Regions from separate parts of the Desulfuribacillus alkaliarsenatis genome, predicted to be linked through region 1. Evidence: a T-box and tRNA genes for the amino acid it is inferred to sense, from the RefSeq annotation. Region 1 holds a T-box; the other holds one or more tRNA genes.
What was found. A T-box is a leader RNA that pairs with one kind of tRNA and senses whether it is charged. The one in region 1 lies ahead of ileS (isoleucine--tRNA ligase), so its partner is inferred to be a tRNA-Ile.
Positions count from the first base shown of each region.

Region 2: it encodes a tRNA-Ile, which carries the amino acid that the T-box ahead of ileS (isoleucine--tRNA ligase) is inferred to sense. The anticodon was not compared.

Region 1 is NZ_MIJE01000033.1:101,273-117,811, reverse strand. It holds gene BHF68_RS12430 (YggT family protein) at 1-38, shown strand, start outside; gene BHF68_RS12425 (YlmH family RNA-binding protein) at 40-831, shown strand; gene BHF68_RS12420 (DivIVA domain-containing protein) at 902-1,390, shown strand; T-box leader at 1,437-1,692, shown strand; gene ileS (isoleucine--tRNA ligase) at 1,742-4,510, shown strand; gene BHF68_RS12410 (ABC1 kinase family protein) at 4,604-6,286, opposite strand; gene BHF68_RS12405 (phasin family protein) at 6,289-6,603, opposite strand; gene BHF68_RS12400 (M23 family metallopeptidase) at 6,767-7,750, shown strand; gene BHF68_RS12395 (TraR/DksA C4-type zinc finger protein) at 7,759-8,490, shown strand; gene BHF68_RS12390 (hypothetical protein) at 8,585-8,923, shown strand; gene lspA (signal peptidase II) at 8,941-9,447, shown strand; gene BHF68_RS12380 (RluA family pseudouridine synthase) at 9,444-10,346, shown strand; gene BHF68_RS12375 (protease complex subunit PrcB family protein) at 10,414-10,803, shown strand; gene pyrR (bifunctional pyr operon transcriptional regulator/uracil phosphoribosyltransferase PyrR) at 11,061-11,609, shown strand; gene uraA (uracil permease) at 11,636-12,985, shown strand; gene BHF68_RS12360 (dihydroorotase) at 13,089-14,402, shown strand; gene BHF68_RS12355 (carbamoyl phosphate synthase small subunit) at 14,406-15,572, shown strand; gene carB (carbamoyl-phosphate synthase large subunit) at 15,575-16,539, shown strand, end outside.
Region 2 is NZ_MIJE01000001.1:270,541-287,079, forward strand. It holds gene mreC (rod shape-determining protein MreC) at 1-503, shown strand, start outside; gene mreD (rod shape-determining protein MreD) at 503-1,024, shown strand; gene mrdA (penicillin-binding protein 2) at 1,014-2,948, shown strand; gene minC (septum site-determining protein MinC) at 3,177-3,908, shown strand; gene minD (septum site-determining protein MinD) at 3,926-4,717, shown strand; gene BHF68_RS01340 (M23 family metallopeptidase) at 4,811-5,635, shown strand; gene BHF68_RS01345 (site-2 protease family protein) at 5,647-6,507, shown strand; gene BHF68_RS01350 (TIGR03960 family B12-binding radical SAM protein) at 6,618-8,498, shown strand; gene BHF68_RS01355 (TIGR03936 family radical SAM-associated protein) at 8,495-9,274, shown strand; gene BHF68_RS01360 (Rne/Rng family ribonuclease) at 9,323-10,816, shown strand; ribosomal protein L21 leader region at 10,911-11,013, shown strand; gene rplU (50S ribosomal protein L21) at 11,027-11,338, shown strand; gene BHF68_RS01370 (ribosomal-processing cysteine protease Prp) at 11,360-11,692, shown strand; gene rpmA (50S ribosomal protein L27) at 11,706-11,996, shown strand; gene BHF68_RS01380 (Spo0B domain-containing protein) at 12,209-12,790, shown strand; gene obgE (GTPase ObgE) at 12,832-14,148, shown strand; tRNA gene BHF68_RS01390 (tRNA-Asp) at 14,316-14,392, shown strand; tRNA gene BHF68_RS01395 (tRNA-Ile) at 14,400-14,477, shown strand; tRNA gene BHF68_RS01400 (tRNA-Leu) at 14,535-14,623, shown strand; tRNA gene BHF68_RS01405 (tRNA-Val) at 14,633-14,708, shown strand; gene BHF68_RS01410 (lecithin retinol acyltransferase family protein) at 14,918-15,463, shown strand; gene BHF68_RS01415 (hypothetical protein) at 15,678-16,214, opposite strand; gene BHF68_RS01420 (RNA polymerase sigma factor) at 16,433-16,539, shown strand, end outside.

The DNA.
Region 1 (16,539 bases):
CAATTTTAGGTTGGATTCTTTTAAATATAGGTCTATAAAATGGTACATGAATCATCTGGACAAATCTTCAACTATTACAGTAAAGAAGAGGCTGCATTTGCAAAGATGGCTATGAAGATTACTAATTTCTGTTTTGAGAAGAATCAAAGCAAGTTAGTGGATTTTATTGAACCTAACAAACAAAAAGTCCTACAAGATCTTTGTAATCGTTATTCTACATTAGAATGTATTTATTATGGTGGTTATGATAATGCCGAAAGGAAAAAGGCACTAATAGTTCCTGTAGATTGGGGATATAGCAAAGCAGATTTCAAAATTCAAGCTCTAAAACTTACTGTAACGGAATATAAGCACTCACTTAAGCATAATGATTTTTTAGGCGCAATATTAGGACAAGGAATCAAACGTGAAAAAGTCGGAGATATAAAACTTACAGAAAACGAATGCTTTGTCATTATCGACAGTGTAATTGCTGAATACATAGTGGACCAAATGTATCAAGTGGGCAATTATAAAGTAGATGTTGAAAAGATAGATGATGAACAACTGCCAGATATACAAGATGAATTTAAAAGTATTGAATGCACTGTAAGTTCAATGCGGCTAGACAGTATTGTAAAAGCAGCGACTAATATGTCGAGGTCTAAGGCTGCAGAGTTAATTAACAAAGGCACTGTCAAGCTAAATTGGGGAGTTAACGAAAATACTGCTGCGTCTGTAAATGCTAATGATATTATATCGATTAGAGGTAAAGGTAGATTTAAAATACTTAAGGTATCACCAGCGAATAAGAAAGGTAGGACTCCTATTCAAATCGGTAAATATATTTAGCAGGATTTTTGTATATTTTGTCGAAAGAACTAAAGAAGTCAGATTAGAGAAAATGTGGAGGTGCAGGGATATGGCTTTAACACCGTTGGATATTAGTAATAAAGAGTTTTCACGCTCACTTAGAGGGTATGATATTGATGAAGTTAATGAGTTTTTAGATCATGTTATTAAAGATTTCGAGGCACTTATTAAAGATAACAAAAATTTACAAGAACAAGTTAAAGGCTTAGAAGAGAAAGCAAGTCACTTTAATAGACTAGAAGAAAATTTAACTAAATCAATTGTAGTCGCTCAAGAAACTTCAGAAGAAGTAAAGTCAAATGCAAAAAAAGAGGCAAAACTAATAATTAAAGAAGCTGAGAAAAATGCCGATAGAATTATTAATGAGTCAGTTATGAAAGCCCATAAAGCAGCAATGGAAGTTGATGAGCTTAAAAAACAAGCAAAAATGTATCGGGCTAGATTGCGCTCACTGATCCAAGCTCAATTAGAACTAGTTGATAATGAAGATTGGGATGATTTAAATCAAATAACAAAGAAAATAGAAGACATTGAATAAAAATTGACTTATTATATAAGATTATATATAATTTAGTGCAATATTATTAAATGTAGGGACAAGTATATATATGACCAATTGATAACAGCGATCTGGGGTAGTGAAAGCCAGAACAACGTTATATATAGAAATCACCCGATTACCTTATCTTTTGAAGTTATTAGTAGAAAGATACGTAAGCCTGCGTTAAAGGCATAAGTGATTACATTTGAGTTTGTCTTATGATAAATTCAGAATTTGTTTTTATGATAAATTCTCATGTAGTTATTAGGGTGGTACCGCGGGTAAACCTCGTCCCTTTGGGATGGGGTTTTTATTATTTATTTTTAAAATAAATGGAGGAATACAGAAATGGATTACGGAAAATTATTAAATTTACCATCGACAGAATTTCCAATGCGTGGAAATTTGCCAAAAAAAGAGCCTGATATACAAGCCTGGTGGGACGAAATAAATATTTATGAAAAAATACAAGATGCTAAAAAGGGCAATGAAAAATTCATATTACATGATGGGCCTCCATATGCAAATGGTGATATTCATCTTGGACATGCTTTAAACAAAGTACTTAAAGACATTATTGTTAAATTTAAGTCAATGCAAGGTTATGATGCTCCGTATGTACCTGGATGGGATACACATGGTCTTCCTATAGAGCATGCTATTATTAAAAAGGAAAAAATAGACCGTCATTCAATTAGTGTGATAGATTTCAGACAAAAGTGTGCAGATTATGCACTAGCATTTATAGACAAGCAAAGAAAACAATTTTTGCGATTAGGTGTCCGTGGAGATTGGTATAACCCTTATATTACTTTAAAGCCAGAATACGAAGCTGAGCAAATTAAGGTTTTTGGTGAAATGGCTAAAAAGGGATACATCTATAAAGGTAAAAAGCCAGTTTATTGGTGCTCTGATTGTGAGACTGCATTAGCTGAAGCTGAAATCGAATATAAAGATAAATCAAGTAAATCTATCTATGTTACATTTAAAGTGTCAGATGGTAAAGGGATACTTAATAATGATAACAGCTATGTGGTTATTTGGACTACTACTCCATGGACAATACCTGCTAACATGGCAATAGCAGTGCATCCTGAGGTTGAGTATACATTACTAATTTCAAATAATAAGCAGTATCTAGTAGCGACAGAACTAGTTGAGCAGCTTGTTAAGACATTTGGATTGGAGGATTTTAAAACAGAGGGCTCATGGAAAGGGCACCAGCTTGAAGGTATAGTAACAACGCACCCACTATATGAGCGTAATTCGCCTATAATTTTAGGTGATCATGTAACAATTGAGCAAGGAACAGGATGTGTTCACACTGCTCCAGGGCACGGTTTAGAGGATTATTTAGTAGGGTTAAAATACAATATTGATATTTTAGCTCCAATTGATCACAAAGGACACTTTACTGAAGAAGCAGGGCCTTTTGCTGGTGCATATTATGCTAAAGGTAACAAATTAGTAATAGAAGCTCTAAATGAAGCTGGTGCGTTATTATCAATTGGCGATATAGAGCATCAATATCCTCATTGTTGGAGATGTAAAGGTGCTGTTATTTATAGAGCAACTGAGCAATGGTTCGCGTCAATTGATGGCTTTCGTAAGCAAATGCTTGAAGAAGTTAAAAAGGTACAATGGGTTCCTGCATGGGGCGAACAAAGAATGCATAATATGATTGCTGAACGTGGCGATTGGTGTATCTCTCGTCAGAGGGTGTGGGGAGTTCCAATACCAATATTGTATTGTGATACATGTAGTAAAGAGATAATCAATGATGAAACGATAGAAAGAATCTCAAACATCTTTAGAGCCGAAGGATCACAAGCATGGTGGATACGTGATGCCAAGGATTTCTTAGCTACAGACCATAAATGTGATTGTGGGGGAGCATCCTTCCGAAAAGAAGAAGATATAATGGATGTATGGTTTGATTCTGGCTCTAGTCATGCAGCTGTAGCAGCTACTAGAAGTGAGCTTCAATGGCCTACAGATTTATATTTGGAGGGGTCTGATCAATATAGAGGGTGGTTTAACTCATCTTTATCAACCGCTGTGGCAACGAGGGGACAAGCGCCATATAAAGCAGTATTGAGTCATGGCTGGGTTGTAGATGGTGAAGGACGCAAGATGTCTAAGTCATTAGGAAACGGTATAGACCCGTTAGAGGTTGTTAATAAACTTGGTGCCGATATACTGAGATTATGGGTATCTTCAGCGGAATATAAGGCCGATGTAAGAATATCTGATAACATACTTCAACAGATGTCCGAAGTATACAGGAAGGTTCGCAATACATTAAGGTTTTTACTTGGAAATCTATATGATTTTAATGTTAAATTGCACCGAGTGAATGTTTCTGAAATGCAAGAAATTGATCAGTATGCTTTAATACGTTTGAATCGTTTAATTGAAAAAACGACTAATGCCTATAGTAAGTATGATTTTCACATAGTATTTCATGCAATCCATAACTTCTGCACGATTGACATGAGCTCATTCTATCTTGATATTTTAAAGGATAGACTTTATACTAACGCTCCAGGGTCACATTCTAGACGTGCAGCGCAAACGGTAATTTATGATGTGCTATTGTCACTTGTAAAATTGATTACACCAATTTTATCTCATACTGCGGAAGAGACATGGAAATATATACCTGAAACAAATTTGATAAGTCCACAGTTAGCCGATTGGCCAACTATAGATAATACAATCCTTGATTCAAGTATTGAAGAAAAGTGGGACAAGGTTATTAAAATAAGAGAAGAAATTCTTAAGCCATTAGAAGTAGCCAGGGCTGAGAAGGTGATAGGTCACTCATTAGGGGCAGAGGTTGATTTATATCCAACTAAAGAAACTTATGAAATACTGTCTACAGTTAAAGACCTTGAGAAGGTTTTGATTGTCTCAAAAGTAACATTGCATAATGAGGCTACGAAAGCACCTGAGGGAGCAATGGATATGAAAGGGTTAAAGGTTATGGTAACACCAGCAAAAGGGGAGAAATGTGAGCGCTGCTGGATTGTTACACCAGATATTGGAGTTAACACGGAGCACCCAACGATTTGCCCGAGCTGTGCAGATGCCGTTAAGGATTTTGAGTTGAAATAACAAATAAATAATTTTTATAGAGAGCAAAAAAGATCTGTTGTATTTTCAGTACAACAGATCTTTTTTTAAATTTATAAATAGTAATGTTAAAAATCAAAATCTTCCTGATCGGAAAATAGAAATCAATAACCATAAAAACATGAACGTAGCAACGATAAATCCAATTTCAATCGCAGGAACATCCCATAACACAGTTTGATGTCTATTCAATGAAGAGCCAACGATTAACCCTACCATAATAATACTAAAGGAAAGCATAATTATAGCGAAGCTAAGTCGATTACTTATAGTATCAAGTTTTCTTAAGAATAAGTCGAGCTTAGGTACAGTTATTTCTATGTTTGTTTTACCTTCTTTAGTTTTTTGTAATAAATCCTTAGTTAATCGGGGTATATCTAATAATATCTCACTGTAATCCTTCGCTTCTTCTGTAAATCGCCTTAATAAATTTTCTGGTGAGTACTGTGTCTTTAAGTATTTTTTTCCCATAGGTTCGGCAATTTGCACTATATTTAGCTTAGGAGCTAATGTTTCTACTAATCCTTCTAAAGTTATTAGCGCTTTAGCTAATAGTAAAAATTCTGTAGGGACTAATATGCCATGTTTTCTAGTTACGGCAAACAAATCTTTTATTGCCTCACCTAGATGTATTTCGCTAAAAGGAACATAATAATATTTATCCCGTAAGACATCTATATCCTGGTGGAAGCGCTTTATGTCAGTACCATCTGGAACTATTCCGATTGAGTGTATAGCCTTTACAATTGTTCCAGTATTTTTACGCATTAGACCAATTAATATATTAATAAAGCTTTCTTGTATGCTTTTTGAAGCCTTTCCAACCATGCCGAAATCCAATAAACCAATTGAGTTATTTTCTAATAAAAGCATATTTCCAGGATGTGGGTCAGCGTGGAATATGCCATCATTCAATATCATATGAAACATTGCTTCTATCATTGTAGTAGCAATCAGTTCTTTATCGTCAGTGTTTATGAACTTATCAGTAGTCTTAGTAAGTTTTTCGCCATCGAGGTATTCAAGGGTTATTACTTTTTTTGTTGTGTAATCCCAGATGACTTCAGGTATGTAAATAGGATAGTCTGTATTCTTTAAATTGCTTTTTATTCTCTCAGTGTTTCGAGCTTCTTGCAAATAGTTAAGTTCACTGCGAATAGAAAAAGCGAATTCATCCACTAACTCATATAGATGATATTGCTTTCCCCATTCTGTTCTATTTTCAGATATTCTTGCAATGTCAAACAGTATATCTAAGTCAGTTTCAATCGTTTCTGTAATATCTGGTCTTTGAACCTTGACTGCAACAGGTTGACCTGATTTTAATCGAGCTTTATGAACCTGGCCAATTGAAGCTGTAGCAATAGGTTCAGTTTCGACACTTAAGAAAATGTTCTCAATTGGTTGCAGAAGCTCTGACTCTATAATTTTTTTAACCTCTGTATATGAAAAAGAACTAACGTTATCCTGTAAGTTTTCTAATTCAGAAATAATATCCTCTGGGAAAATGTCATGTCTAGTGCTTGCAATCTGACCAAGTTTAATAAATGTAGGTCCCAATTCCTCACAAACAAGTCGTATTCGTTCGCCCCTGGATTTTTTAGCATGTATCTTAGATGTTAAAACTTCTTGGTGTTTATCCTTGCCAAACAAATCAATTATTCTTGTTTGATCGATTAAGAATCCAAACCCATGCTTTGCTAGTGTGTTAACGATTTTTCGATAACGACTTATATGACGATAACGTGTTTTAAACATAATTAATCTGCTTGGTTTTTATTGTTAGCTTGCAATTTTTCTAAAGACTCTACACGTTCTAACAAAGCATTATATTCTTCACGTGTCACTAAATTTAAGTCGTTGAAGGTTTTTTTAGATTGTTCATTAATCATATCTTTTAATTCTTGCTTCTGTTCTTCACCTTTTTTAACAAGTCTTTCAATAAATTCATCTGCTTCCTGTTGGCCTAGTTCACCTTGCTTAATAATTTGGTCTTTTATTTTTTCTGCTTTTTCTTTTGTGATTGAAAAAGCACCTAACCCAAATAAAAATCCTTTCTCTAGCCACTTTTGCATGTGTATTCCTCCCTAAAATCAAATCAAATTTGTAATTTAATTTTATCATAATCTCATAATAATTTCCTCTAATTACATTTACTTAGTACTTATTATTTCTACGTAATAGTGAAAAAATAACAAGGTAATTAAGAATAAATAATATTGGATAAAGGTGGTTGCTATGTCTATAAAGATAAAATTAAGATACATTCCCATGATAGTTGTATTTGGAATAATCATTCAAATTTCTAATCCATATACAATTTACGCGCTTGAAGCACCAGAGATTAGTGAACAAGAGGAATTTTTTAGGTCAGTTGAAGCTGTTACAGGAGTTCCTTGGTCAATTATGGCTGCTGTCTATAAATATGAAACTAATATACAGAAAAAAGATAATGGTAACCCACAATTTTTAAGCCATAAAAATCTATGGGGAGGATTAGGCAATACCGAACAAGGAAGCATGAGTCCGCTGGTAAATGCATTTTATGGTGGAATAGGACGTGATGGTTCAGATGATGGGCTTGCTGATAGTGATAATTTTTATGACATTATATATTCACTGGCATTATGGGTTAGCACTAACGGTAAGAACGAACAAGAATATATAGAATTATTTAGTGAACTCTATAATAATGAAAAAGCTTTCAAAAGAATTGAACAATTTACAAAAATTTATCAACACTTTGATACTGTTGATATAAAAGGAAACTCATTTCCTATTCCATTGACATATTCTTACAGTTATCGTAGCACTTGGGGTGCGGGCAGGTCATATGGTGGTTATAGAATGCATGAGGGAACAGATATATTTGCTAGAGCGTGGACACCAGTAAAAAGTACCTCCTATGGGGTAGTAGAAATTAAAGGTTGGAATAAATATGGTGGCTGGAGAGTTGGAATTAGAGATTTGAATAATGTTTATCATTATTATGCTCATTTAGCTGGATATGCCAAAGAATTAAATGAAGGCGATATTGTAGAAGCTGGACAAGTAATCGGTTACGTTGGCAATTCAGGTTATGGGCCGAAGGGCACAACAGGTAGATTTCCACCTCATCTTCATTATGGTATGTATAAAGATAACGGAAAAAACGAGTGGTCATTTGATCCGACTCCAAGTCTTTATCGATGGGAAAGAGCAGAAAAACAAAAGAAAAGGTGATGACATTGGTGAATAAAAAGTACCATAAATATTACGCTGAATTATTAGAGCAAAAACATGATATTATTAAACACTTACAAGAAAATAATAAATACGGTCTAAATCAAGCACTAAATGATTCAATTGGTGAATTAAGTAGCTACGATAATCATCCAGCAGACATTGGCACAGAGGTGTTTGAAAGAGCTAAGGATTTAGCCTTAAGGGAAGATAGCTTAGTTCGGTTAGATTTAATAAATAGTGCCATAGAAAAACTTGAGAAAGGAACATACGGTACTTGTGAAAGGTGTGAAACGATGATATCATCTGACAGACTTGATGCAGTTCCAGAGACTTCATTTTGCGTAGAGTGCCATAAGCATATCGATAAAAATATGGAATCTAAAAGTAGGCCCATAGAAGAAGATTTCATGGATTCAGGATTTGGAAAACATAATTATGATAATAGTGAACATGAAACAGAGTTTGATAGCGAAGATAGCTGGCAAGCTGTTGCACAATATGGTACATCTAACGACCCTTCGATGATGGGCGGAGAAACAAATTACAATGAAATGTACACAAATAGCCATGAAAATGAAGGACATTATCATTACGAATATCATAATCAATATGTAGATAAAACAGAAATGGAGTATGATGAAGTGTATGATGAAGAACTTGAAAATGAAGCTAATGAGACATGTACAATAGAACAACAAGCATATCAAGATTATCTACGTAAGCAGAATATGGAATGATAGATAAAAAAAGTTGTTGGACCGATATCTATATGCTATTCTTAAATCAAATGGGTTGTCTATATAAAAATTGATTTTAGGGGAGGAGAACCATTTGACTAAAGATTTGTTTTTAAGGTTTGAGCATGGAGTTATAGGTCTATTGTCTTTTCTTAGTTTTGCTTTTCATTTTGACTACTGGCTTTGGTTTGTTTTTTGGTTTATCTTCCCGTTCGCAGTTGGCTTTGGCGTATTCTTGATAGAAAAAGAAAAGCCTCATCCACCTTGGAAGTACCTAGTCCAAAAATTAATGTTTACATATATAACACCAATTTTTATTTTTATCATTGTTCATATGATTTCTGGCACAACATGGTCTCTATTGGCTGGATGGGTTACAGCTATTGCAGTATATAGGTTAATAAATGTACACTATATGAATGATTATGAATAAAAAATACAAAATAATACATGCAGAGCTGGAGGTTTAAGGTGCCGTACTATATCATAGCAGTTATTATTGTAATAATTGATCAATTATCAAAACTAGCCGTTGTTAATTTTATGGATGAGCGAAATATTAATACCATACCTATATGGGAAGGAGTATTTCACCTGACTTCCCATAGAAATGCCGGTGCTGCTTTTGGAATTTTACAAGAGCAACGTTGGTTTTTTATTGTCGTTACACTATTTGTTATTATAGGAATTATTTATGCAATTTATAAATACGAGGGGCATGCGGATAAAAAACTATTTTTATTTGGAATTACACTATTATTAGGTGGAGCTGTTGGAAATCTAATTGATCGTATCTTTGTAGGTGCAGTAATTGACTTTCTTGATTTTCGATTGATTAATTACCCGATTTTTAATATTGCCGATGTAGCAATTGTGATAGGTGTAGTGCTTCTGTTTATTGATTTATGGCATACCCATAAACTTGAGAATGAACAATTGAAGGAGAATAAACTATGAATCCAGAGCATTTCCTGATTACTACAGATGATACTGGAGTAAGAATTGATAAATGGTTACATGAGCAATTACCAGAGCTATCTAGATCCCTAATTCAGTTATACATTCAAAATGGTAGTGTTAAAGTTAACGAATGCAATATTAAAGTTAATTACAAAATTAAAGAAAATGACCATATAGTTATTAATTTTCCTGAACCAGAAGAAGTAACGATAGCACCAGAAAAAATTGATTTAAATATAATATACGAAGATGCAGACTTAATTGTTGTAAACAAACCTAGGGGAATGGTTGTTCATCCAGCACAAGGTCATTATACTGGTACATTAGTAAACGCACTATTATACCATTGTAAAGATTTATCAGGTATTAATGGTGAATTAAGGCCTGGGATTGTCCATCGCATAGATAAGGATACAACAGGTATCATTGTAGCAGCTAAAAACGATTTATCCCACAGGCATTTATCTGAACAATTTAAAGAACATTCTATAATTAGGAAGTATGTAGCCTTAGTACATGGCTTAATACCAAATTCTGAAGGCACAGTAATAGCTCCTATTGGTAGACATAAGACCCAAAGAAAGAAAATGGCTGTTGATGTTGAAAAGGGTAAAACTGCTACCACTCATTTTAAAGTATTAAATTATTATAATGACTACACGTTATTAGAATTGACATTAGAAACGGGTAGAACCCATCAAATTAGAGTTCACATGGCTTACATCGGCCACCCTGTAGCGGCTGACCCGTTATATGGCTACCGAAAGTCAGTTAACCTCCTGGGTCAAGCATTACATGCAAAAGAGTTAGGATTTGTCCATCCTAAGACAGGAAAACAGATGCATTTCACATCAGAATTACCTAATGATTTTAAAAAAGTTCTTACTCAGCTTTAGGGGAAGAACTTTTTCCTTATTTCTACATATACTATTAATAATTTGACTGATAGGGGAGCTGGTTTAGTTGGAGAATAAATCAGTAAATATTGAAAAAATCGACCTAGAAAGTAATGATGTAAAGAATTCAAAGTTAACGAAGATTAGAGAATGGTATGAATCTGTGAAAGAAATTGAGTTTGAAGGAACTAAAATTATAGACAATGAATTATATGTGTTAATCTCCTTAGGTGAAAAAAATTGTGGCGGTTACATGGTTGAGATTATTAGAGCTGTGGCATCAGATAATACAATTCGAATTCATTATTCATTAGAATCACCTAAGGAAGGTGAAACAATGATTGCAAGCTTCGTTTATCCCTTTGACTTAATAGTTATAAAAGAAAAAGAACAAATAAACGTAACTGAAAAACTTGATAATTATACTGTTGAGTTTATAAGAGAAGATAAGCAGTAGAAGTTAAAAAAATGTCGTAAATTGTAGAAATATTAATTGACAAATTGAAATGTAAGTATTATTATTGCGTTAATGTAAAAAAATCATCCTTTAAAAACAGTACAGAGAGACTGGCAAGGAATTCATCGATTGAAATTGGATAAATATGTAGTGAGTATGCCTATAATACTGGTGTAAGCTATTGTTTTTCCAAAATTTTGTTGAGACAACTCCTTATCAGTTATACTGATAAGGGTTTTTTATTTGGAGGGATATAAATGACTCTAATAGAAAAAAATCAAATATTAGATGAAAAAGCATTAAATAGAGCTTTAACTCGTATCGCTCACGAAATAATAGAAAAAAACAAAGGTATAGATAATACTGTTTTAATTGGCATTAAAACTCGGGGCGTTTATTTGGCAAGACGCTTGGCAAAGAGAATAGAGGATATAGAAGGGCAAAGCGTTAGTGTTAGTGAAATAGACGTGACGATGTATCGAGATGATGTTGATCAAGAACAAAAGCAAGAGTTTAATTTAGACACAAGTAATTCAATTGACATAGTTGATAAAAACGTTGTACTAGTTGATGATGTCTTATTTACAGGCAGAACTGTAAGGGCAGCATTAGATGCATTAGTAGATATCGGTAGACCACAAAGGATTCAGTTAGCAGTATTAGTAGACCGGGGGCACCGGGAGTTACCAGTAAGGGCGGATTATGTTGGTAAAAACGTTCCTACATCAAAAACAGAAATTGTATCTGTCATGTTAGAAGAAACTGATGGACAAGACCAAGTTATCATTCTGCAAAAGCAATTATAATATAAAAACTAGGAGGAGAAGAAATAATGTCTCAACAAAGAACAATCGCTGTAGATGAAAGACCACCATTATCGCAGTTATTACCATTAAGCTTCCAGCACTTATTTGCGATGTTTGGTGCAACAGTTTTAGTACCATTTTTAACAGGATTAAGCCCAGCAGTAGCATTATTATCCAGTGGTGTAGGAACGCTCTTGTTTATTTTAATAACTAAAGGACAAGTTCCTGCGTACTTAGGTTCTTCATTTGCTTTTATCGCTCCTATTATCGCAGTTTCAGCAACTAGCGGTCCTGGAGAAGCAATGTTTGGCATTATGATGATTGGTGTTGTTTATGCAATTTGTTCAGGAATTATATTTAAATTTGGTGTTGAGTGGTTAAGGAAGTTATTACCTCCAGTAGTAGTTGGTTCGGTAATAGTTGTAATTGGATTAGGATTAGCAACTGTTGCAGTAGACATGGCGACTACAGAATATATAGTAGTAGATAAACCTGCAACGATAGAAGAATTTAGTGCATTACCTGGTAGTGTTCAAGATGTACAAGAAGACTCAGTATTATTAAAAGTTTATAGTGGGACAAGCGTATTAGTAGCGTTTATAGCCCTTGCAGTAGCAATTATAGCAAGTACATTCTTTAGAGGTTTCTTTGCAATAATTCCTGTTTTATTAGGAATAGTTAGTGGATATATTGCAGCAATTCCACTAGGGTTAGTAAATTTCCAACAGGTAATAGATGCACCTTGGTTCGCTATACCAGAATTTACGACACCTATACCTAATACACTTGCACTCTGGGTGATTGTACCTGTGGCATTAGTTACGATAGCAGAGCATTTAGGGGACATTTTTGTTACAGGAAAGATTGTAGAAAGAGATTTATTGAAAAAACCTGGTTTACACAGAACTCTATTAGGGGATGGAGTGGCCACTTTCTTCGCTTCACTAGTCGGTGGACCGCCTAACACTACTTATGGAGAGAATATTGGAGTTTTAGCGATAACGCGCGTATTTAGTGTATTTGTTATAGCTGGAGCAGCAATTATGGCAATTGGAATGGCCTTTATAGGCAAGGTAGCAGCTTTAATCAGCACAATACCTGTGCCAGTTATGGGTGGTGTAAGTATCCTGTTATTCGGTATTATTGCATCATCTGGATTAAGGATGCTAGTAGATAGTGGTATTCAGTACAAACATAAAAGAAATTTAGTTATATCAAGTGTTATCTTAATCCTAGGTGTTGGTAATGCAATTCTAAACTTTGGATTACTTGAATTACATGGCATGGCTTTAGCTACTATAGCTGGTATTCTTTTAAATGCAATTTTACCTAAAGCAATTGAAGTTGATGAACGACCTTCAACAGTTGAGCAGTAGCCTTTAAAACGGTACGAGAGACCGGTAAGGCTTTATGAAAAAGCTTCTTATCGGAAAACATATAGATAAGAAGCTTTTTCTATACAAATTAAGAGGTGATAAAGTGGCAGTACTAATTAAAAATGTACAATTATTTGACGGAAGGCAATTGCACAAAAGTAAGGATATTTTAATAGAAAATGAAAAGATAGTAGCAATTGAAGATAAGATTGATGAACGGTTAGTTGAAAATGCTATAGAAGATAATTATCAAGATATCGTAAAAATCAACGCTGCTGGAAAGCTGTTAACTCCTGGCTTTATAGATATGCATGTACATCTTCGCGAACCAGGATTTGAATACAAAGAGACTATTGAAACGGGTTCAAAGGCTGCCGCTAAAGGTGGGTTTACTACAATAGCGTGCATGCCAAATACTAAACCTGTAACAGACAGCAAAGAGATTGTTGAATATATATATGAGAAGGCTAATGTTAATAATGGTGTAAAAGTATATCCAATTGGAGCAATAACAATCGGGGAAAAAGGCCAAGAGTTAACTAATTTCCAGGAGCTAAAGGATGCGGGAATCATTGCCTTGTCTGATGATGGTAGAGGAGTTCAAAATGCTAAGCTTATGCAAGAAGCATTTAATAACGCAAAATCATTAGAGATACCAATTATTATTCACGCTGAGGATGACTCGCTAGCTGCTAGTGGACACTTACATGATGGGCAAAAAGCTAAAGAATTAAATATTAAAGGTATTCCATCTACATCTGAATCAATAATGGTTGCACGAGATATTTTATTAGCTGAAAGTGCTAAAGCACATGTTCACTTTGCTCATTTAAGTGCTAAGGAATCTGTTGATTGGATCGAAGTAGCTAAAGCTAAGGGAATACATGTAACATGCGAAGTTACCCCTCAGCATCTGGTAATGTGCGATGAAGATATTCTAGAGGATCATGGGAATTATAAAGTTAATCCACCAATCAGAAGTAACGAAGATCAAAATGCTTTAATTGATGCTTTAAACAAAGGCGTAATTGATATAATTGCAACGGATCATGCACCGCACTCTGATGATGAAAAAAATAGTGGCATTGAAAAATCTTATTTCGGAATGACTGGACTAGAAACAGCGTTTGCTGTTTTATACACGAAGCTGGTATTGACAGGTAAAATATCACTTGAGCGTGTATTAGAATCTCTAACTAGTAAACCAGCAGAAATATTTAATATAAATCGTGGTCATATCTTTGTTGGAAGCGTCGCTGACATGGTGCTCATTGATTTAAACGATAAAAAAGTTGTTGAAGTTGATAAATTTGAATCAAAAGGCAAAAATTCTCCATTTATCAACTGGGATTTACACGGTTGGCCTGTATTGACCATGGTCGCAGGTAAGGTTATTTATAAGGATGAAAGGGTGTAATTTATGACAAGCAAAGGAATTAAAGAAAACATAAGCTCAAGGGCTCAACAATACTTAGAAAATCTTAAGAGTGAAAAAAATGCTGCGTTAATTCTTGAAGATGGAACAGTACTTTATGGAACAGCATTTGGAGATACAACGAAAGATAAAATTAGTGGTGAAGTTGTATTTAACACTAGCATGACTGGATACCAAGAAGTTTTAACAGATCCATCTTATTGTGGACAGATAGTTACCATGACCTATCCTTTGATCGGAAATTATGGCTTAAACGCTGAGGATATTGAGTCAATGTTTAGCAAAGTAAATGGTTTTATTGTCAAAGAAAACTGCAATCATCCAAGTAATTGGAGAGCTGTAGAAGATGTTAATGATTTTCTAAAAGCACATAATGTAATAGGTATAGCTGGGATTGATACAAGATTATTAACAAGAAAAATCCGTGTGCACGGAACATTAAAAGGCATGATTACAACAAATATTGATGCAGATATCAATAACATAGTTGATACTTTGAATAATACGGAATATCCAACTGATCAGGTTTCTAAAGTATCAACGAAATCAATATTTAGAAGTCCTGGGCAAGGTTACAGAGTTGTTCTTATTGATATGGGAACTAAACAGGGTATACATAGAGAACTAATTAAGCGTAATTGTGATGTTACTGTAGTTCCTTATGATACAACATACGAGCAAATAACTAGACTACAACCTGAAGGTATTATGATATCAAATGGCCCTGGAGACCCGAAAAACGTACTGCAAACTGCAGAGATGTTAAAGCCGTTTATAGGAAAAATTCCTATGTATGGGATATGCCTAGGTCATCAATTAATCGCCCTAAGTGCAGGTGCAGATACTGAGAAATTAAAGTTTGGTCATCGAGGTGGCAACAATCCTGTTAAAGACTTGCGTACTAATCGAGTTTATATAACTTCACAAAATCATGGATACACAGTTAATAAAGAGTCCCTTGAAGGTACTGGTTTAACTATAAGCCATATTAATTTAAATGACGATACTGTAGAGGGTTTAGTACACGAAAGCGGTTTACTGGCTTCAGTTCAGTACCATCCCGAAGCAGCTCCAGGGCCGTTAGATTCAAATTACTTATTTGATCAATTTATAGATACAATAAAAACATGGAAAACAGGACAGGAGCGATAAAAATGCCTAAGAGCGACATAAAAAAGATACTTGTCATAGGAAGTGGACCGATTGTAATTGGACAGGCGGCTGAATTTGATTATGCTGGAACTCAGGCATGCCAAGCTTTAAAGGAAGATGGTTATGAAGTTGTACTTGTGAATAGTAATCCAGCTACCATAATGACAGATCCAGATATAGCAGATAAAGTATATATTGAACCTATTACGTTAGAAGCAGTGACACAGGTTATACGTAAAGAAAGGCCAGATGGATTACTACCGACACTTGGTGGCCAAACTGGACTAAATATGGCTATAGAGCTTCATAAACATGGAGTTCTAGACCAATACAATGTTAAACTATTAGGAACAAATTTAGAAGCGATTCAAAAAGCTGAAGACCGTGACCTATTTAGAACTTTAATGAATGAACTAAACCAACCTGTGCCTGAGAGTGATATTGTAAGTACATTAGAGGAAGCACTAGCATTTGCACAAAAAGTTCCGTATCCATTGATTATTAGACCTGCATACACATTAGGTGGTACAGGTGGCGGTATCGCATACAACGAAGAAGAGTACAAGGAAATAGTAAGTCTTGGATTAAAATATAGCCCAATTACACAAGTGCTCGTTGAAAAAAGCATTGCTGGTTTTAAAGAAATTGAATATGAAGTTATGCGTGATAAGAATGATAACTGTATAGTAGTTTGTAATATGGAGAATTTTGATCCTGTTGGTGTCCATACAGGAGATAGTATTGTAGTTGCACCTAGTCAGACACTTTCAGATAAAGAGTACCAAATGTTAAGAACGGCATCTCTTGATATTATTAGAGCCCTTAAAATTGAGGGGGGATGTAATGTTCAATATGCATTAGATCCATATAGCTACGACTATTATGTAATTGAAGTTAATCCTAGGGTAAGTCGCTCCAGTGCATTAGCTTCAAAGGCAACAGGATATCCGATTGCTAAAATGGCAGC
Region 2 (16,539 bases), on a different contig from region 1:
CAATCGACCGTGGAAGCGCCCACGGGATTGAACGTAATATGGCGGTCATTAATCAAGAGGGGCTAATTGGTAGGGTATATACGGTATCTAATTACAGTGCTAAGGTGCTGTTAATTACTGATAGTAGCGCTCCCTCTGGTATTTCCGCTGTCATCCTTGGTAAGGACGAGAGTTTTGGGGTAATTGAAGAATATCTACCTGAGCATGGATTTTTACAAATGAGTATGATTCGCCCTGATGTCCAGCTTGAGCGTGGCGATTTAGTCGTTACATCAGGACTAGGTGAAGTATTTCCAAAAGGGCTAGTAATTGGTACTGTTGAGGCAGGACGGAGAACGGAAGGTGGACTGACCCAGAGTGTCTTTGTCAAACCAGCTGTTTCTACCCATTCATTAAATGAGGTTATGGTAATTAGACAAACACTAGTGATTGATGATTCATTTAATGATACAATAGATAGGATAGAGGATGAACAGACTGTAGGTGAAGGGACGGAATCGTAGTGTATTATTTACTAAGTGGAGCTATAATGCTGTTAGTAATATTTCTCCAAGCTACCCTCCTGTCTATTTTCTTTCCTATGGTGACACCAGTAAATCATTTTGTTGTGCCTAATCTAGCAATAATTGTGCTAATGTTTTTGTGTATATTTCGCGAGGATAAGAATATTGTACTGTTTGCATTTGTGATTGGCTTGTTAAAGGATATTATATTTGGTACTTATATAGGGCTTTATGCATTTACCTATGGATTCATTGCTTATTGGGCGAATATTACCTTTAGGTTGTTTATTGATAAGAGTATTATAGTTTTTGTCATATCAGTCTTACTGGGTATATTATCATTTGAATTTATTATATGGGGTATAAACTCCATGTTTGGTCTGATTGACTTGTCGATTGGTCAATCCTTTGACCGCTACTTTTGGGGAAGTGTGTTATTAAGTTCTGGCGTAGCAGCCATAGTCTATCAACCAGTTATAACATTACTAGAAAGGCGAGGGGTTATTTTTAATGAAGAATGAAGAGTCCCATGTTCCCCGTAGGCTGAATCTGTTATTTTTTATTGTATTTATCTTTTTCACTATATTGCTATTAAGGTTAGCGGGTGTGCAATTAGTAAAGGGCGAAGAGTATCTGATGCAGTCCGAGAGCAACAGTACAACGACCCTTTCGATGCCAGCACCCCGCGGTTGGATGATGGACCGTAACGGTGAACTACTGGTGTCTAATCGACCAGCATTTGTTGTAACTTTTACAGAGGTACCTAATGTCCTTGTCGATTACGAAGGAATTGCTGCTAGGCTTGAGACAGTATTAGATTTGCCGCAGGAGGATATTCTTCGTGCCATGGACTATAAGGCACCACGTAGGTTGCCAAGATATTTACCGAGACAGTTAAAAACAGACGTTGATCAAACGGTAGTTGCTTATATCACTGAGCACAAGGACGAGCTGCCAGGTGTCAATGTTGTTGTAGAACCAATCCGTGAATATCGCTATGGTAATTTAGCTGTACATGCTATTGGATATATAAGCCCGATTCCAGAGCATCAGAGGGATTTCTATCGAGACATGGGCTATCGTCTTGATGAAAAGGTCGGTATTGATGGTTTGGAAAAGCAGTACGAGGAATTCCTACGTGGTACAGCAGGTCAGCGAGTGGTTGAGGTTAATCGTTTTTCACAGCCGATTCGCGAGCTTAGTATGGAAGCACCAGTTAGGGGTGCAGATTTAACCCTAACAATCGATAAACGCCTGCAGGAAGCTTCGCAAAAGATTATTGAGGAACAGCTAGAAATCCTTAGGACACGTGAACGTGACCCAATTCCAGACGTTAAAGAAGCCGTTGCTGTGGCAATGAATCCGATTACTGGAGAAATTCTAGCGATGGCGAGCTATCCAAGCTACGATCCAAATGTGTTTACAAAACGTCCGTTATCCCAGGAAACAGTCGATTATTTATTTACTTCAGAGGGTAATCTGCCGCTTTTAAACCGTGCTGTTGATGCAGCCTATGAACCAGGCTCGACGGTGAAAATGGCTACAACACTGATGGGGCTCCAAGAAGGGGTCATTAATGCAAATACACAAATTTTTGATAATGGTTCATTGTATATTGGCAACTGGAGCCGCCCATTTAGAAGCTGGGCCTGGCATCGTGGCGGACACGGCTGGAACGATCCAAAGCAAGCTATTCAAGTATCGAACAACGTATATATGTACCAAATAGCCCTATGGATTAGTGGATATCCAAATTCCCAGCATATGAACTGGAGTCGTGTGCGTAATGCACCGCCGACCTTAAGGGAGAGCTTAAAATCTGATTGGCAGCGAAATCGTGATTTACACCCTGCAATTGATACCTTTAAGGAGTATTTCGCAATGTTTGGCCTTGGTGTAAAGACTGGCATAGATCTACCGAAGGATAGTTCAGGTTGGCCGATGAATGTTAATGAAATCGGTGAACTGGCTTTTACGGCTATTGGTCAGAATATGACCTTAACGGCAATGCAGCTAGCACAATATACCAGCACAATCGCTAATGGCGGTGAACGCTTAGCTCCTTATTTAGTGAAAGAAGTTACAGATAATAGGGGTAGAACATTGCTAGAGCGGGATAAAGACGTGCTCAATGTTGTAGATATTGACCCTCAGCATATTAGAGTAATGCAGGAAGGAATGCTGATGGTAACAATGCCGGGAGGAACTGCGTATAACACTTTCCTAGGCTTTCCAGAGTCTGTGGCAGCGAAAACTGGTACTGCTCAGACTGGTGTGGAGGGGAGAACAAATGCGACTTTCGTCGGATATGCTCCATATGAAAATCCAGAGATTGCAGTTTCGGTAATTGTACCAAATGGCGGTGGAGGTTCTGATACAAGCGGTATGATAGCCCGTAGAATCCTTGAAGAGTATTTCCACTTACAAAATATAGATATTGAATAAAGTTATGCCCCCTATGGAAAGCTGAATTTTCATAAGGGGTTTTTGTTTATATATAAAGTACGAGAAATTTGTCAGATTGAGAAATAAAAAATAGGTCAATTTACTGGCAGGAGAAATTGAGTCAGTTATCGAATAAGGAAATACATTAGAAAATTAGAATAGAAATATAGAATAGAATATGAGAAAAATACGTTTTGTTACTTTTATACTGTGGAAGGGAAGTTCTTAATGACGGAGAAAGAATTGCAGCCCAAAAAGAGTCTAGTAACAATCAAAGGTAGTAATGAAGGACTGGCATTTATTTTAAATGATCAAGAGCCCTTTTCCCATGTAGCAGATGAGCTAAAGCAGAAGGTGCGTAGAGAATTGAGTACTTTACTTACCGGTCCAATGGTTCGTATTAAGATTGATTGTGGTAGACGTGAATTAGATGAAAAACAACGCAAGCTATTAGAGGAGATTATATCCCTTAAGGAGAATTTAATATTAACAAGAATTAAATCTAGTACGACTGAGCCTGTGGTAGCAAATGCTGACAAGACTAATGGACAAGATGCTAGTACTGACACAAATACACAGACAACGGAACAATCAGTGGTACATTTAATCGACGAGAACACAGCGAGAATCTATCGTGGTACCGTCCGCTCTGGGCAAGTCCTCGAGCATGACGGCAACCTGGTTATCTTTGGGGATGTGAATGCAGGGGCTAAGGTACTGGCCACAGGAGATATCTTAGTTATGGGCAGAATACTAGGCGGATCTGTACATGCAGGCTCTAAGGGAGACAAGCAGCGGGTTATATCTGCAGGTGCATGGGGTAATGCGCAGGTACGGATTGCAGATTGCATTGGTAAGACGCAGGCGGGCGATTTTAAAGCACAAACTACTTGTGTAACCACTGCCTATTTTGACGAATATAGAATTCAGTTTAAACACAAAAAACCAGCAATGATTTAATATAGGGAGTGAATTAGATGGGTGAAGCAATTGTTATAACTTCTGGTAAGGGCGGAGTTGGTAAAACAACGACCTCTGCTAATGTTGGCTCAGCACTAGCTATACTGGGCAAACGGGTTTGTTTAGTAGATACAGATATAGGGTTAAGGAACTTAGATGTTGCCCTCGGTTTAGAAAATAGAATTATCTATGATATTGTTGATGTGGCTGAGGGGAATTGTAAGCTAAAGCAAGCTATTATTAAAGATAAGCGCTTTGAAAGCTTATATTTACTAGCTGCCTCACAGACGAAGGACAAAAACGCTTTAGAAGAAGAGGCTGTTCGAGAAATTATTGCACAGCTTAAGGAAGATTTCGACTATGTGATTATTGACTGTCCTGCTGGGATTGAGAAGGGCTTCCAGAATGCTGTTGCAGGGGCTGATCGCGCAATTATTATTGTGACACCTGATGCTACGGCCGTGCGAGATGCCGATAGGGTGATTGGTTTATTAGAAAAGCAAGCAATGAAGCGCATGGACTTAATTGTTAACCGTGCCAATTCGCGACTGATGTCTGAAGAGGATATGCTAGATATCGATGAAATCGTAAGTATATTGGCTGTAGAGCTAATTGGGGTAGTTCCTGATGATGATAATATTCTACGTGCTAACAACAAGGGTGAGCCAGTTGCCATTCAAACTGAACCACTAGCATCAAAGGCATATCGTAATATCGCTAAACGTATCACTGGTCAGACAGTACCACTGTTAGACATTCGTCAGAAAAACGATAGCTTTTTGGCAAAGCTTAAGAAACTATTTAAGTAGCTCCTGCGGGGGCTATTTTTTATTGCATATCTTAAAATGCTGCTGCATAGGATTGTACAAATAGACAAGTATCCTAAATAGTAGGTGATTGGTATGCGAATTAAATTAGAAGGTGTAAAAAGAAGACGGGAGCAATTGATTGACAAATTAAAATTTGGAGACGACTACGAGGAATCATTTGACAGACAAGCTGACAAGCAAATGAACCGATTACCAATTCCTAAACAGGTAAATAACAATAAGTGGATCTGGCAATCGGCTATTGCTGTTATGCTCGTTGTCTCTACTTTGTCTCTACAGCAGCTTTCGGCACCGTGGGCACAATCGAGTGTAACCTTTATTAATGATGTTGTTGAACGTGACTATAACTGGGAGGGAGTTCTAGAGGCCCTAAACCTTGAGAATGATTTCTTTAATTTTGACGAGGGAATCGCGACACCGACACCGACTTCAACTGACCCAGGCTTATATAATGACTTTAACCAGTACCCGACAAACCCAGACGCAATCCCAGTATTTGGGCAAAATCCTGGGCAGCCAGCTCAGCAAAATGGCGGAGCCTCTATCGATAATAAGCTTGGCTTACCAATAGAAGGTTTATTAGTGAAAAGATTTACAGAAGATAAGCCGTTTCTAGAATTCATCGCTCTAAATAATAAACAGGTGCAGTCAGTAGCCAGTGGTAAGGTTACTCAGATTGGCTATAACGACAAGGAAGAGCTGCTGATTTATGTTGAGGGTGAACAGGATTTAACGTTTGTGTACGGTCGAGTGAAGGATATCGTAGTAAAAGAAGGTGACACGGTAGGAAAAGGTCAACACATTGCAACTGTAGATAGTACTGATGATGTTGAACTGCTACTATTCCAGATTATCAAAGATGGTAAAGCAGTCGACCCAGAAGCTTATTTGCCATAAGGTGGTTCAGCATGAAACTTCGTATACATTGGCTTTTTCTAGTATTCCTCATCTATATAGGTTACTCAGGGCAGGTTTTTGAAGCACTGCTCTTTTTTCTCATTGTCATCATTCATGAGCTGGGGCATGTGTTTGTTGCCCGTAGCTTTGGTTGGCGAGTTACCGAAATCGAATTTCTACCATTTGGCGGTGTAGCAAAGGTTGATTGGAACTTCCAAGGCTGGCCTAGGCAAGAAAAGCTCGTAGCCATCGCAGGTCCGATGAATAATATTATTATGATAATGATAGCTTTGGTGCTGTTCCAGTTTGGTGTTATCGAGCGGGATTTAGCTATGTTCTTTATTAAAGCAAATATGCTGCTAGCGGGATTTAATCTCCTCCCAGCGTTACCTTTGGATGGTGGGAGAATTTATCGGGCTACGGTATGTCAGGAGCATGGATGGATAGAAGGTACGAGAATGGCATATCGGCTAAGCTATATCATCGGAGCTATTCTTGTGCTTGTGGGATTAATTATGCTTGCACTGGGTTATTTGAACGTCACTTTTCTAATTCTAGGTGCATTCTTGCTCTTAGCAACCTTTATGGATCAGAGACAAATGAAATACCAACAGATGTATGCCCTTTTACATAAGAATTATAAGCAAGCTTCAGCTAAGACGACTTCTGAGCAAATAAAGCACATATCAACAAACAAGGATGAGAAAATATCAGATATAATCAAGGTCTTTTCCCCAGGGATTACGACTATTGTTTGGGTTATGGATAATAATAAAGTTATAGGAACGCTCACGGATAATGAGATTTTACATAAGGTTTTTGACGAACAGGTACCGTTGCACATGTCGATGGAGGACATGTTAAACTTATAAACACATGCTAACTTTATAATCATAGTTAGTGACAAGGAAACTTGTAAGTTGGGGGATTTCTTTGATACAATAAAGCGATACTATTTTGGATAAGTTTTTAGGAGGAAATTATGGAGAAGATTTGTCAGCATGATATACTGACGCAAGTAGAAAAACCAGCTAGGTACGCTGGTAACGAGTGGAATATAGTGATGAAAGATCACGCACAAATGGATGTAACATTTGCCTTGGCATTCCCTGATGTGTATGAGGTTGGGATGTCTTTTTTAGGTTATAAAATTTTATATCACATTATAAATAAAAGGGATACATACTATGCGGAGCGCGCTTTTGCACCGTGGGTCGATATGGAGCAAAAGATCCGCAACCACAATCAAGTACTGACGAGCACAGAGACGAAAACGCCGATTAAGGATTTCGACTTTGTATCCTTTACATTACAGTATGAAATGAGCTACACCAATATTTTAAATATGCTAGACCTTTCAGATTTACCTTTGTATGCTAAGGATCGTACTGAAGAGCATCCGTTAGTACTAGCAGGAGGACCATGTGCCTTTAACCCCGAGCCGATTGCTGATTTCTTCGACTTATTCGTGGTCGGTGAGGGTGAAGAGGCAGTTATAGATATAGCTGATGTGTACAAGGAGATAAAAGCAGAACAAAAATCCACTGGCAAACAGATTTCCAGGGAGGAGACACTCTTAAGATTAGCAAAAATCCCTGGTGTGTATGTGCCACGCTTTTATGACGTTGAGTATAAGGATGACGGTAGGGTTGCTTCTATTACACCTAATCACCCTTCGATACCAGCTAAGGTTGAGAAGCGGGTGCTAAGGGACTTAGATGCTACTGAATATCCAGAGGATTTGGTTGTTCCGTTTTTGAACGTTGTCCACGACCGAGTCATGCTAGAGATTCAACGGGGATGTACTAGGGGCTGTCGTTTTTGCCAGGCGGGTATGGTCTATCGACCTGTTCGTGAGCGCAAGAAGGAAAATCTTCGAAAAATTGCCCGCACATTAGTGGATAAGACAGGATACGATGAGATATCGTTGACATCATTAGCAAGCAACGATTATTCACAAATTCAGGAGTTAATCCATGAGCTACTAGATGAATTTAAGGAAGAGAAAATCGGCATCTCCCTGCCATCGTTAAGGGCGGACAAGTTTTCCGTCAAGCTAGCTGAAGAGCTACAACAAATGCGTAAGTCTGGGCTTACCTTTGCCCCTGAGGCTGGTAGTCAAAGACTGCGTGATGTTATCAATAAGGGAGTTAACGAAGAGCACTTGATTGACGCTGTGACTAGTGCTTTTCAGTCTGGATATAAGCAAGTGAAGCTGTATTTCATGCTCGGCTTACCGACAGAAACGGATGAGGATATAGTTGGCATCGCTGAGCTAGCAGAGAAGGTAGTAGAAGCCTATCGTAGTGTAAATAAAGGCAAAACCCGTGGACTTAAGGTTACAGTAAGCACCTCGCTGTTTGTACCAAAGCCCCATACGCCATTTCAATGGGTTGGACAACTATCTAAGAATGAGCTGCAGCGTCGTCGCTCCGTATTACAAAATGCGATAAAATCTAAAGCCATCACATATAACTGGCATGATCCAAATGTTAGCTTCCTAGAGGGTGCTGTTTCTAGAGGTGACCGTAGACTTTCTAAGGCTATTTACCAAGCTTGGAAGAACGGCTGCAAGTTCGATAGCTGGACAGAGCAGTTCCGTAATCGTGAATGGCTGATGGCTTATCAGGAGGTAGGGATAGATCCAGAGTGGTACGCCTTTAGAAATTTTGCCTATGATGAAATTCTTCCTTGGGAGCATATTAGCTCGGGGGTTAGTAAGAAATATTTAGAGATTGAATACGAGCGGGCGTTAGTAGGTAAGACAATTGAAGATTGTCGGACCGCAAACTGTACAGGCTGCGGAGTATGTCAGTCCTTAGGTGTAGATGTTGTTGTCTGGAAGGGGGAGGAAGTTCAGTGATAAGAACGATGCGTGCACGCTTTTCAAAAGGAGATGGTCTACGCTACATCTCCCATCTCGATTTGCAAAGAATGTTTGGTCGTGCCCTAAGGCGGGCAAGGATTCCAATTGCCTATAGTCAAGGCTTTAATCCCCATCCACGGCTAGCCTTTGGCTCTGCCTTAGGAGTTGGGACCACCAGTGAAAGTGAATTTCTTGATATTGACCTTAATGAGCCGATGACTCCAGACGAATTTATGCAGCAGATGAACGGAATTCTTCCTGAAGGACTCAGAATCGAAGAAGCGCACCTCTATGAATTAGGAGAAGAACCGAAAAAGCTGAAAACCTTAATGAGCGTAATTAATGCTGCAGAGTATGAGATTTATATATACCCAGAAACACAAAACTCAGAAGCTTCTGCAGAATCAGAATCACTTGCTAAATCACGTGCAGAATCACTTGCAAAATTCCAAGAGCAGCTGCAGGCAGCCTTGCACAAAATAAACCTAAAAGACAGCTGGGTAATATCTAGGTTTAGTAAGAAAAAGGAGCGGGAGCTTGACATAAAGCCGTTTGTATACCAGATTGAATGCATCACAGAAGCAGATAGCGACGACACTAAAGTTGTCGTCCGAGCACTTGTGAAATCAGGAAGTGAGGCTAACGTTCGTCCTGATGAAATTATCGAAGTGCTGCGTACTTACGGTGAACTGCCAGAAGCTCCCTATCAAATCCATAGAAAAAACCTTGGCATCATGGAAGAGCAGATGATAAAGAAACCGTTTCTATCATAAGGAAAACTTAGTTCAGATGTTAGGATATTAAAGCTGGAGAGATGGACAATGGGAAAAAAACTGATTATAAACTGTGATAGTAGGGAATTTAGGGTTGGTGTCCTGGAGGATGAAGCTCTAAGGGAAATCTATATTCAAAGGCCTTTAAGTGAGCGGCTTGTGGGCAATGTATATAAGGGACGTGTCAGTAACGTTCTGCCAGGAATGCAGGCAGCCTTTATAGATATAGGGCTAGAAAAAAACGCCTTTCTCTATGTTTCCGATGCAATCGTGGCGAACCATTTAGAGGAACAGGGAACGACCGATGATGTGCAAATTAATCAGATCTTAAAGCAGGGTCAAGAGGTCGTTGTACAGGTGGTCAAGGAGCCCTTTGGAACTAAGGGGGCCCGCGTATCAGTCAATATCAATATACCTGGGCGCTACATTGTGCTAATGCCGCTATCTAAGCATATTGGAATTTCGAGGAAAATTGAAGATGAGCAGGATCGCAGCCGTCTTAAAGAGATAGCTCAATCACTGTTTGAAAAAGATCAACTAGGGATGATTCTACGCACAGTAGCAAATACCGTTGACCGTCGGCAGATTGAAATGGACTACAAGCTACTTTTAGGGATCTGGGAGAATATCCAACGCACAGTTAAAATTCAGAAAACCCCAAGCTTGGTTCATCGTGATTTAGAAATTGTCCCAAGGGTAATACGGGATGTTTTAACTGAGGATGTCGAAGAAATAGTTATCGATACACATGATGAGTATCGGGCAATATCAAAAATACTTGAAAACATTGCTCCCCACCTAATTTCGAGTGTAACCCATTACAAAGGTGATGCTCCAATCTTTGACCACTATGGAATTGAAGATTCATTATCTAAGGTTGTAAAGTCAAAGGTTTGGATGAAAAATGGTGGCTATCTAATCATAGATCACACAGAAGCTCTTACTGTGATTGACGTAAATACTGGCAAGTTCGTAGGCCAGCGAAATCTCGAGGACACAGTTGTTAGTACGAACGTTGAAGCGGCCAAGGAAGTAGCGGCACAGCTACGCTTACGTAACATCAGTGGCATTATCATCGTCGATTTCATTGATATGCATGTCGAGGAAAACCAGCAAAAAGTCTTGCAGGTCATGGAGGAAGAACTACAAAAGGACAGCAACAAAACACATCTTTTAGGTATCACAAGACTCGGATTAGTAGAAATAACACGTAAAAAAATAAGAAAAAGCTTACATGATGTCCTTCTAGATACCTGTCCAACCTGTCATGGCTCTGGGAAAGTCTTGTCAGATATTGCGATAGCCAATCGTATTGATAGAGAAATCCGTCATTACCTACGACACACGAAGGACGAAGCAATTATTGTCGAGATGCATCCACGGATAGCAGCTGATTTTAAAGGTGCTAATAATGAAAATCAGCAGTTTATCGAGCAGCAATTTGGCAAACGCATCTTTATACGTGAGAAGGAATTTGTAGATATCGAGCATTTTAACATTATCTATTCAGGAGATGAAAAGGAAGCAGCAGCGCTATATTAGAATTATAACTTACTAAGAGTAAGCGTAGCTATTGACAGCGTATGTGGAAAAGTGATATTATATTTTGAGCAGTGTGCCATTGGGGTCTTCCTCCGGCATGCTTCAACCGCACGTACAAGGTTTTAAACTATAAGTATACAGCTTAATTATAAGCTATATAGCCTTATAGACCTTCGACGGCGAGTCTAAGTCTAATAGGAGGTGCAGTACATGTACGCAATTATCGAAACTGGTGGCAAGCAATACAAAGTAGAACAAGGCACTGAGCTTTACATTGAGAAGTTAGATGCAGAAGTTGGAGATTCAGTGAGCTTTGACAAGGTATTACTTGTTTCTAAAGACGGTCAAGTTCAAGTTGGTAGCCCAACAGTTGCTAATGCAACAGTAACAGGCAAAGTAGAGAAGAATGGTCGCGCTAAGAAGATCGTAGTTTTCAAATACAAGCCGAAAAAGAACTACAGCCGTAAGCAAGGACACCGTCAACCGTTCACTAAAGTTGTAATCGAAGCTATCAACGCATAGTAGTAAGGTAGTACTTAGCCTATGGTTGAAATTATCGTATACAAGAACAGAGCTGACGAAGTCGTATCTTTTCAAGTCCATGGTCACGCGGGCTATGCAGATCAAGGACAAGATATTGTCTGTTCAGCCGTATCAGTATTAACACTGAATACTGTAAATAGCATCTCTCACTTATTAGGGATTAAGCTAGAACCAACATCTGATTTAGGAATACTAGAATGTCATTTTCCAAAACAACAGGATTTATTACAGCAAGAGAAAATGCAGCTACTTTTACAGAGTATGGTCTTAGGTATTCAAGCAATTAAAGATAATTATAGTGAATATATCGAATATAAAACGAAACACGTATAAGGAGGTGGCTTACATGCTACAAATGAATCTACAATTATTTGCTCAGAAAAAGGGAGTAGGTAGTTCCAAGAACGGTCGTGACAGTCAAGCTAAACGCTTAGGAGTTAAACGTCAAGATGGCCAGCTTGTATCTGCTGGAAGTATCCTTGTACGTCAAAGAGGTACAAAGATTTACCCTGGAGATAACGTAGGTATTGGTGGAGATGACACACTATTTGCTAAAGCTGAGGGTGTTGTTGCTTTCGAAAGATTAGGTCGCGATAAAAAACGCGTAAGCGTTTACCCAGTATCTGCTGAAGCATAAAACCTATAGAGAAAGGTCTGGTCTAAAGCCAGATCTTTTTTTTGGCTCTTTACTCTTTAAAATGGTTCTTGATTTCGTTTGCGCTATTATCTTTTTCTTATTTTAAAAGGGATTTTATGTATCTTTGTCGAATAAAGGAAGTACATACTTATTGAATACGGTGAAATGTGTTTATTAAGTAATAAGATATGTTAGGGTTGGTTGTTATGAATATGGAAATACTAAAAATGAATAAACCACACAAGCAGGTATTAAAAATGTTGACAGAACTACGTCATGATATGGTTAATCATATACAAGTTATTCATGCCTATGCCAAACTAGAAAAAACGGAAAAGATTATTGATTACATTGAGGCAATAGCGCGAGAATATCAAATGCAAAGCCGCTTATCGAATTTAGGTAATGATCGGTTAAGTGCAAATCTTATTGCAATGACTATGCGCTTTCCTGAATTGAAATTTGATTTCTATAGTAGCAGTCGACGTATACATTTATTAGAATATACAAAACGTAATGAAGAAGAATTATTAGCAATAATATTAAGTACGATTACAAGCCTAGCGGCTCAGGAGCAGGGGTTAAACCATATTCAGATTGTTATGTCAGTCGATAATGTTACAAAGCCCAAGGTTCCAAAAATAATATTCTCGCTTTATGGCGAGGAGCTAGCGGAAGACAACAAAGCAGTAAGTTGCTTGAAAAAACGTCTAGAGAAGTATAATGTGGAACTAAGACAGCATCACCAGGATTCAGAGGTCTTTGAATGGGAGCTGCTGTTCTACAATAGCTAATAATCAGAAATGAGAATGATTTATACATATGAGGTGGAAACATGTTTGTAGATAAGGTAAAAATATATGTCAAAGGTGGCGACGGCGGTAATGGTATGGTCGCCTTTCGTCGTGAGCCCTTTGTGCCTGATGGAGGCCCTGCAGGTGGTGACGGCGGTAAGGGTGGAGACCTTATATTTGAAGTGGATGAAGGGTTACGCACACTTGTCGACTTCCGATACAAGAAGCATTTCCGTGCGCCTAAGGGTGAAAACGGAAGAACTAAGAATCAGCATGGTGCTAAAGGGGACAACCTTATAGTGCGTGTTCCGCCAGGTACTGTGGTGGTAAATGAAGCGACTGGTGCAGTTATAGCGGACTTGGTGAGCCACGGAGATCAAGCAACTATTGCTAAAGGTGGTCGTGGAGGACGTGGAAATACCCGTTTTGCTAACTCTCGTCACAAAGCGCCTGATATAGCTGAAAAGGGCGAGCCTGGTGAAGAGTTTGAAATTATTTTAGAGCTGAAGCTATTAGCTGATGTTGGTCTGGTAGGGTTCCCGTCCGTTGGGAAATCGACAATGCTGTCTGTAGTATCAGCAGCTAAACCGAAAATCGCTGAATACCATTTCACTACCTTGCAACCAAATATCGGGGTCGTTAAGGTTGACGAAGAGGATAGCTTTGTCATGGCTGACTTGCCTGGACTTATCGAAGGGGCACATGAAGGAGTTGGACTCGGACATCAATTCTTACGACATATTGAGCGTACCCGAGTGATTGTTCATGTGATTGATATGGCTGCTGTCGATGGCAGAGATCCGTTTAAAGACTTTATGCAAATCAATGCAGAGCTTGAGCTTTATAATCCAAAGCTAATGGAGCGTCCGCAGCTTATCGTCGCCAATAAAATGGATATCCCAGACGCTGCAGATAACTTACAGATATTTAAAGAAGAGCTAGAGGAACAATATAAGCAGGAAGGCAAAAGCCTTGAAGATATAAAAATCTATGAATTATCGGCCTTAACCCGCAAAGGTCTAGATCCACTACTTAGAGATATATCGACTCTACTTAGAGAACTGCCTAATATTCTGCTTTATGAAGATATTGGCGAAGAAACAGAGGATTACAAAATCTATCGTGCAGAAGCAGAGGAAAAACCGTTTACCATTCGTAAAGATAACGAAACCTTTGTCGTTGAAGGTGAGCGCCTAGAGAAGCTTGTAGTCATGACAGACTTTAGTCGTGAGGATAGCGTCACCCGCTTCGCCCGTATATTAAAAGGCATCGGTGTTGATGCTGCACTACGTGAAGCAGGCGCTAAAGAAGGCGATACGATCCGCATCGTAGAGATGGAATTCGATTTTGTAGATTAGGATATAAAAGTGAAAGTTAGAAAGCTTAAAGTTGGAAAGTTATTATTGGAGTGGACATGTTGGAAAAAATAACATGTCCACTTTTTGAAAAAACTTGTCTAGAAATATTGACTTGAGAGAATATATATGTTATTCTATTAAATGTCGCTGGAATTTTGCGACTGAGTGGAGCTGTGGTGTAGAGGCCTAACATGCCTGCCTGTCACGCAGGAGATCGCGGGTTCGAATCCCGTCAGCTCCGCCACTTTAAAGGGCCTATAGCTCAGTCCGGTCAGAGCAACCGGCTCATAACCGGTTGGTCCCAGGTTCGAATCCTGGTGGGCCCACCAACCAAATTAAATAGCAAGTCATTGCTAAAGAGCTTGGCATTTGCCAAGCTTCATTTAGCCGGGGTGGTGGAATTGGCAGACACACAGGACTTAAAATCCTGCGAGGCTCAAATCTCGTACCGGTTCAAGTCCGGTCCTCGGCACCAACTTAATATGGGCGCATAGCTCAGCTGGGAGAGCACTACCTCGACAAGGTAGGGGTCAGCGGTTCGAGCCCGTTTGCGCCCACCATACAACAGTCAAAACAACCCTTGATATTCAAGGGTTGTTTTGCTGTGAAAATTTTTAAATACAGGGATTCGATTCGTTTGCAAACAAGATATTTATTAAAGGAGAATGAATTAAATGGCTCAATTTTTTATTAGCAAATACGTGGCTTTGTACTAAATAAAATGATATGAAATATATTCTAACAAGCAAATAATTAATGGGGTGAGTATGTGGGCTTATATAACTTTATTAGAAATAATATTGGGAAACCAATTAACAATTCATTACAGAAAGGTGTAGAGAAAATTGCATATGGGATAAATGAAGATTTAGGTAAAGCGGTTGGAAATGTACACAAAATAAGTAACAAGGCAAGTGATGTAATAGATAACACTGTAGGCACAATAGGTAACTCTATAAAAAGTAACAATATTAATAAGTTTATAGATAGTAATTTTAATGAACCTGATACTTTCGTAGATGGGGATCATATATATGTTTATTTAAAATCTTTTGGTGTTGATTTTACTCATCATGGAATTTATGTAGGAAGCAATAATGTAATCCACTATTCGAAAAATAGAGTTGAATTGGTATCTGTTTCAGAGTTTTCAGAAGGAAATAAGATACATAGATTAAGTAAATATAGTAGCCCTATCTCTTATTCTGAAGCAGAAATTGTGAGGCGCGCCTATAAGAGATTGGGAGAGGTTAGCTATAATATTATCTTTAATAATTGTGAGAACTTTGCTAGATGGTGTAGATCTGGAGATTAGACTCCATATAAAGCTACAGGAAACGAGACAAGTATAATTGTATATTCCGTTCGTAAGTTGTAAGTGCGTTAATTTGTAAGGAGTTAATCGTGATCCGTTTGGCTAAGTTATCCAAATGATCAAATGTAATAGTATGCATTTGATACGCTCAAATGACTACTAAAAGCGGTGTCTACAATTTCCTGTGGCTTTAGATAGAGCCGATACATAGGTTTTAGTAACCCATGTATCGGTCTGCATCAAAGTTAATCGTGATTGAGTGGTTAGCAGCATCAATCATAGAAGACAGCTTATTTGCTTTTCTTGTCAGTTTGACGGATTCGTTGCGAACAGTGTCAGGGTCATAAAGAGTTTTCTCTTGAATAGAAGATTTGGACAGGTTAATTCCGTAGCTATCTCTATGAACGGACACCTTTTTCTTCTTACTATACATTAATAACTCATTAGCTTCTTGGCGTAGATATTGAGCTAGCATAATCGCTTCGTGGATAGAGAGTTTTTCATCGCTCCAATCGACAGTGTTTTGTAAATTTGCTAGGGCAATCTTGTTTTCTAGCATTCTCAAATCTTGAGCTACTTGTTCTATTTCCTCAGTTACCTGTTCAAAGTTACGTGATGGTAGTTCGTAGTCATCCCCTTTTTCATAGATAACAGTCGCCACTTGATTTCGTTCAGACTGCAAATCTGCAATTGTATTTTTAATACTTGCTCGTAATGGCAATGCCTCTGCTAACGTGATTGCATCTTCCATGTTTATGCCCCCTATATCAATCCATTGTTGTATTTGCTGTTCTCGTTGTTATACGTAGAAGGGAAAAATTAGTTAACCATCAAATCAATTAAAATTGGAATTTTTTTTGCAGAAAAAGTATTGATTCTTGATAATAATTATGATAATTTAGTTAAACGATTTGTTTCAAGTATATTCCATATGATTTTTTCAAAATCCATTTAGGAGGTTGATATCATATGAAAAATTTGATTAAGCAATACAACCAAACTACCAACCGAGAAATTAAGAACAGCTTATTCCAGTTGATTTTCACAAATGTCGAAAAAATATTCATTAGCCTGTG